Regions from separate parts of the Paraclostridium sordellii genome, predicted to be linked through region 3. Evidence: predicted binding sites of a transcription regulator. Region 3 holds the regulator's gene; each other region holds the start of a gene.
The links. The regulator HrcA, encoded in region 3, represses chaperone genes, less so after heat shock. The targets are predictions, from matches to a motif close to TTAGCACTCNNNNNNNNNGAGTGCTAA.
Positions count from the first base shown of each region.

Region 1 (2,290 bases), 420 kb from region 3:
CATCTTTTAAGCATCCAAATTTAATAAATACTTGTATATCATCCCAGAATTTTTCATAGTTTTCTTTTTCGTTTTTGTGTAATGCTTTTAATTTATCTGCAACCTTTTTAACTATATGTTTAGAAATTTTACTTACATCTTTATCATTTTGTAAGAAACTTCTAGATACATTTAATGGTAAGTCTGGGCAGTCTATTACACCTTTAAGTAGTAATAAAAACTCTGGTATAACTTCTTTTATATTATCTGCAACGAAAACTTGATTGTTGTATAATTTAACTTTTCCTTCTATTAATTCAAATTCATTTTTTAATTTAGGGAAATATAATATTCCTTTTAAGTTAAATGGATAATCTACATTTAAATGTATCCAAAATAACGGTTCATCAAATGTTTTAAATACTTTTCTATAAAACTCTTTGTATTCCTCATCTGTACAATCTTTTGGTGATTTTAACCATAATGGATATGTATCATTTAATGTTTTTTCATCTTCTTCTTTCTCTTCTTTTCCTTTTACATGTAGGTATATATCTACAGGTAAGAATGAACAATACTTATCTATTATATTTCTCACTTCATATTCTTCTAAAAATTCTTTGCTATCCTCATCTAAAAATAAAGTTATAGTTGTTCCTCTTTCTTTTCTTGAATCACTTTGTCCTATTTCATATTCAGTTTGCCCTTCGCTAATCCATCTAACAGCTTGTTCATTTTCTTTATATGATAGTGTGTCTATTTGAACTTTTTTAGCTACCATAAAAGCTGAGTAAAATCCAAGTCCAAAGTGACCTATTATATCACTTTCTTCACTTACTTTATCTTTATATTTATTTACAAAATCTTCAGCTCCAGAAAAAGCAACCTGATTTATATATTTCTCAACTTCCTCTTCAGTCATACCTATACCATTGTCTTCAAATATAAGTAATTGATTTTCTTTATCTATAGTTACATCTATTTTATATTCTTCTTGATTGCTATTTTTTACTTCTCCCAAAGAAACCAATTTTTTATATTTGTTTATCGCATCACACCCATTACTTATAAGTTCTCTTATAAAGATGTCCTTATCAGAATATAACCATTTTTTTATTATTGGAAATATATTTTCCGTATGTATTGATATATTACCTCTTTTATTTTCCATATTTTATCTCCTCCTTATTCTCTATGTAAATAAATTTCGGGATAAAATTTTTCCCCATATCTAATATTCTAGCATCTTTGTTAGCACTGTCAAGTGCAGAGTGATAAATTACTTTTAAAAATTTTTATTATTTTTTTAATAAATGGTATTAAATTCTTATTATCTGGAAATACTTTTACTAAGCTCAATTTCTTTTTTATATGGTTTGTTTCAATACAAATACATCTGATACAATTTTTCATTAATCCACTAATAAAAAAAAGACAGGAATCGGTACCTGTCTTTTTTGTTATTTAATATTACATATTCTCATTCATATTAAAATAGTCTTCATCATTAAAACTTAAAGTTTTTTTTGAATCTTTACTTCTTTTTAATCTAAAGTTTTCAATAAGTGATTTTAACATTTGAGCTTGTCCACTTAATTCTTCACTACTAGCTGCACTTTCTTCTGAAGTTGCAGAGTTAGTTTGAACTACTTCAGAAATTTGTCCAACGCCTTGTGTAACTTGATTAATAGCATCTGCTTGTTCTTCTGATGCCTTAGCTATATCGTCAACAACTGTCTTAGTTCTATTAGAAGTATTTATTATTCTTTGAAGTGATTCTGCAGTAGAATCTACTATTTCAGTTCCTTTATCGACTGCTAATATTGCATTTTCAATAAGTGTAGCTGTATTTTGAGCCGCTTCAGCAGATTTAGCCGCAAGATTTCTAACTTCATCTGCAACAACTGCAAATCCTTTACCAGCTTCTCCAGCTCTTGCTGCTTCAACAGCTGCATTAAGTGCTAGTATATTTGTTTGGAATGCTATATCATCTATTGTTTTTATTATTCTACCTATTTCATTAGATGTAGTTGAAATCTCTTCCATAGCCTTAACCATTTGTTTCATTTGTTCATTACCTGCTTTAACTTGACTAGCAGAGTTAGTTGTTAGTGAATTTGCTTTTTTAGCATTTTCTGCAGTTTCATTTATCTTTTCAGATATTTCTATTATAGTTGCAGATAATTCTTCTATTGCACTTGCTTGTTCCGTTGCCCCTTGTGATAACATTTGAGATCCACTTGCAACTTGGTCTGATGCCGCTCCAACTTCTTCAGCCGCTCCATTTATTTGAGCCATTGTTTCACTTAAG
Region 1 covers NZ_LN679998.1:940,040-942,329, reverse strand. The annotation lists gene htpG (molecular chaperone HtpG) at 1-1,150, opposite strand, end outside; gene ATCC9714_RS04565 (methyl-accepting chemotaxis protein) at 1,450-2,290, opposite strand, start outside.
Region 1: htpG (molecular chaperone HtpG) is a predicted target of HrcA. The motif match lies at 1,231-1,257, and genes of this name have one in related genera.

Region 2 (2,290 bases), 1.3 Mb from region 3:
TTATATTATAACTATGTTTATAAAATATTAGCGGCTGTAGAAAGTCCAGAAATAAATCCGTTAATAAAATCAAATGAGGCAGGAATTAAAATGCCTAATGAAAGTGAAACAATTCCTATCTTTTGTATGAAAGATAAAGATTTTAAATTTTTACAACATGTAGCTAAGATAATAATTGCTAGCAAAACACTACAAAAATCTCCTAAGTCATTAAAAAAACTCATATTAGTACCTACCTTTATAAAAATATTGTAGAGAAGTTTAAATAAACAATTTTATTTAATTATATTTATTTTAGAAATATATTATTCGAGATAACGATTTCTTAAAATGAATATAATTACACAAACTTAAATAAGTAACTATTCTACATTATTAATTATAACATAAAAGTTAGAAATTGGACTAAACTTAAGGTTTAATGTATAAACTAAAAGGCATAAAATCTATTTAAATAGATTTTATGCCTTTTAGTTTAATTTATAAAAATTTAAAATCTTACTCAGGAACTATAGTAACAGTACATTTAGATTTTTTTACTACATATAAAGTTACAGACCCTATTGAGTCTATGAAATGTTTCTTTGTTGACTTAGTCATAATTATTAAATCAAAATCATCATCTACAGATTTTTTTATAATCTCTGGACCAGGGTCTCCAAATACAGTATATGTTTCTACTTCATATTCTGCTAATTTATCTTTTAAACTTTCTAATAGACAATCTACTTTCTTTTGGGATTCTCTCATTTTAACATCTATGAGCATTGGATTTGTTATATTAGTTAGACTTACATCATTAACACTCATCAGTGTTATACTAAATTTATCTTTTGGATACTTACTTAAGACAAAATCTAAGGATTTTTGACTTCTTTCACTACCATCAATAGGGACTAAAATCTTCTTCATATAATCACATCCTTTTTTTTCTATTTTACCACAATGGGAAAACCTATTCAATTATTTTATATTATTAAATGCACTTAAAAGTTGAATAATAAATTATAAAACTTATTAAATAAAGGTAGGAAAAAATTTAAAAATATTATTGACAAAGATAAAATATATGTATATATTATTAATAACAAATTATTAGCACTCAATTAAATAGAGTGATAACAAAATATGAAATTAAGGTTTTAATTAAAATAGATAATATAAAAACTAAATAGTGGAGGGATTTTAATATGAATATAGAGAAAATGACAGTAAGAGTACAAAATAGCCTAAATGAAGCTTATGATATAGCAGTAAAAAATCATAATCAACAAGTAGATGTAATACATCTATTAAGTGCACTTGTAAATCAAGAAGATGGACTAATTCCAAATATATTAGAGAAGATGAATATATCTGTATCATCATTAAATAACAGTATAAATATAGAACTTAGTAAATTACCACAAATTCATGGAGAAGGAATAAGTTCACAAGGCATAACAGCTACAAGAAGAATAAATGAAGTATTGATAAAAGCTGAAGAAATATCTAAAGACTTTAAAGACGCATATATAAGTGTAGAACATGTTATATTGGCAATGATTGAAACTGAATCTAAAACTAATGTAGGAAAAATATTTAAACAATTTAATTTAAATAAAAAAGATTTTTTAGATGTATTATCTAAGGTTAGAGGAAGTCAAAGAGTAGAAACAAATGATCCAGAGGGAACATATGAAGCATTAGAAAGATATTCTACTAACTTAGTAGAATTAGCTAAAAAGAATAAATTAGATCCTGTAATAGGCAGAGATGAAGAAATAAGAAGAGTTATAAGAATTTTATCAAGAAGAACCAAAAACAATCCAGTTTTAATTGGGGAGCCTGGTGTTGGTAAAACAGCAATAGTTGAAGGTTTAGCTGAAAGAATAGTTAGAGGAGATGTACCAGAAGGTTTAAAAGAAAAGGTAATATATTCATTAGATATGGGCGCTTTAATTGCAGGAGCTAAGTATAGAGGAGAATTTGAAGAAAGATTAAAAGCAGTACTTAAAGAAGTTCAATCATCAGAAGGAAAGATAATATTATTTATAGACGAGATACACACAATAGTTGGAGCTGGAAAAACTGATGGGGCAATGGATGCAGGAAATTTAATAAAGCCAATGTTAGCAAGAGGTGAACTTAACTGTATAGGTGCAACTACATTTGATGAATACAGACAATATATAGAAAAAGACAAAGCACTTGAAAGACGTTTCCAACCAGTTATGGCAGAAGAACCTAGCGTAAGTGATACAATATCAATACTTCGTGGCCTTAAAGAAAGATTTGAAATTCATCATGG
Region 2 covers NZ_LN679998.1:1,775,154-1,777,443, reverse strand. The annotation lists gene ATCC9714_RS08520 (hypothetical protein) at 18-224, opposite strand; gene ATCC9714_RS08515 (universal stress protein) at 499-912, opposite strand; gene clpB (ATP-dependent chaperone ClpB) at 1,191-2,290, shown strand, end outside.
Region 2: clpB (ATP-dependent chaperone ClpB) is a predicted target of HrcA. The motif match lies at 1,096-1,122, and genes of this name have one in related genera.

Region 3 (2,290 bases):
AAGATGCTGAAATAACAATTGAGTGTAATCCTGGAACAATTAACAAAGAAAAGTTAAAATTTATGAAAAAAATGGGTATAAATAGATTAAGCATTGGACTTCAGGCAGTGCAAAATTACCATTTAAAATCTATAGGAAGAATACATACATATGAAGAGTTTGAGAGAAATTACTATGATGCTATAGATGTTGGATTTAACAATATAAATATAGATTTGATGTATGCACTTCCTAACCAAAAGGAGGATGAATGGAGGGAAACATTAAATAAGATTATAAGTTTAAATCCGTCACACATATCAGCATACTCTCTTATATTAGAAGAGGGAACTAAGCTTTATGATATGTATGAAAATAATGAATTTAAACTTTTAGATGAAGATACAGATATAAAAATGTATGAATACACTATAAACACATTAAAGAAATATGGATATAATCAGTATGAAATTTCTAATTATGCAAAAACTGAAAAGGAATGTAAACATAATATTATATATTGGAAATGTGATAATTATTTAGGATTAGGCCCTGGAGCATCTGGATATATAGATAATAAAAGATATTCTAATGTAGAAAATTTAAAAACTTATAACGGTAAGCTTAGTAAAAATCTAAAACCTATAAATGAAGAGATTCAATTAAGTGAAAAAGATAAAATAGAAGAATTTATATTTATGGGACTTAGAATGAATGAAGGTATAAACTTAGATGTATTTAAAGAAAGATTTAACATTGAATTTTTAGATCTATATAAAGATATTTTAGATAAATTAATAGAAAATAAATTGTTAAAAGTAGATGGCTCAAATATAATGTTAACGCAAAAAGGAAGAGAAATTTCAAATAGTGTATTCATAGAATTTATAAATTAATTAAAAAGTGTTGACAAAGAAAAATTAAAGTGTTATAAAATATATATAATCTTTTAGCACTCCAATTAAATGAGTGCTAACAAAAGAGGAGGCTTTTGATTATGACGGAGTTAAATGAAAGAAAATTAAATATCCTTAAAGCCATAGTTAAAGATTACATAGATACTGCAGAAGCTGTAGGTTCTAGAACTCTTTCTAAAAAGTATGAGCTTGGAATAAGCGCAGCAACTATTAGAAATGAAATGGCTGACTTAGAAGAAATGGGATATTTAATACAACCTCATACCTCCTCAGGAAGAATACCTTCAGAAAAAGGGTATAAGCTTTATGTTGATTCACTGATGAAAGAATATGAATTAAATACTGTTGAAAAGCATTTAATTGAAGAATCAATAAATAAGAATATGAATTATATGAATAATTTAATACATGAAACATCTAAGTTAATATCAAAGTTAACTAACTATACAACTATAGCTGTTACCAAAAATGTATCAAACCTTCAAAATATAAAACATATTCAATTGGTTGGATTAGATGAAAAAAGTATAGTTTTAATTATAGTTACTGAAAAAGGAGAAATTAAAAATACAACTATTTCTACTAATACATATATTGATCAGGCAAAGCTAAATTTAATATCTGATAAGCTTACAAGAAAGTTAGCAGGAAAAAATATTTGCGAGATTGATGAAGAGTTTTTAAATTATATTAAGTATGAAATTGCTGAAAACTCTTTAATAATTGATAAGCTTGTAGAATCATTAAACTTTGGCATTGAAAAAAATGAAACTTCAATATCATTAAGTGGAGCAACTAATATTTTTAATTTTCCTGAGTTTAGTGATGTCGTTAGAGCTAAAACATTTTTAACTATGTTAGAAGAGAAAGATAATATATCAAACATGTTAAAATCAAAAGGAATTCAAAAAGAAAACTTAAATATCATTATAGGTAGTGATAATCAATGCGAGGTAGCTCAAGATTGTAGTATTATAACTGCAACTTACAATATAGATAAAGATGTAGTAGGAAAGATTAGTTTAATAGGTCCAACTAGAATGGATTATGCGAAAGTATATTCAATACTTAACTATATGGGACTACTACTAAACAAAAAATAGTTAGGGGTGTAAGTTTTGGAAAATAATAAACAAGAAGAATTACAAGAAGAAGTAAATGAAAATGCTTCAGAAGAGGTTGAGGAAACTATCGAAGAGGCAATAGAAGAAGCAACTGAAGCTAAAGATTCTTCAGAGGTTGATGAAAAGGATAAAAAAGTAGAAGAACTTACAGACACTCTTCAAAGGCTTCAAGCTGAATATGCAAACTATAGAAGAAGAACTCAACAAGAAAAAGAAACTATGGGTATATTCGCAAATGAAAAAATATTAAATGAGTTAATACCAGTTATG
Region 3 covers NZ_LN679998.1:516,228-518,517, forward strand. The annotation lists gene hemW (radical SAM family heme chaperone HemW) at 1-875, shown strand, start outside; gene hrcA (heat-inducible transcriptional repressor HrcA) at 977-1,999, shown strand; gene grpE (nucleotide exchange factor GrpE) at 2,015-2,290, shown strand, end outside.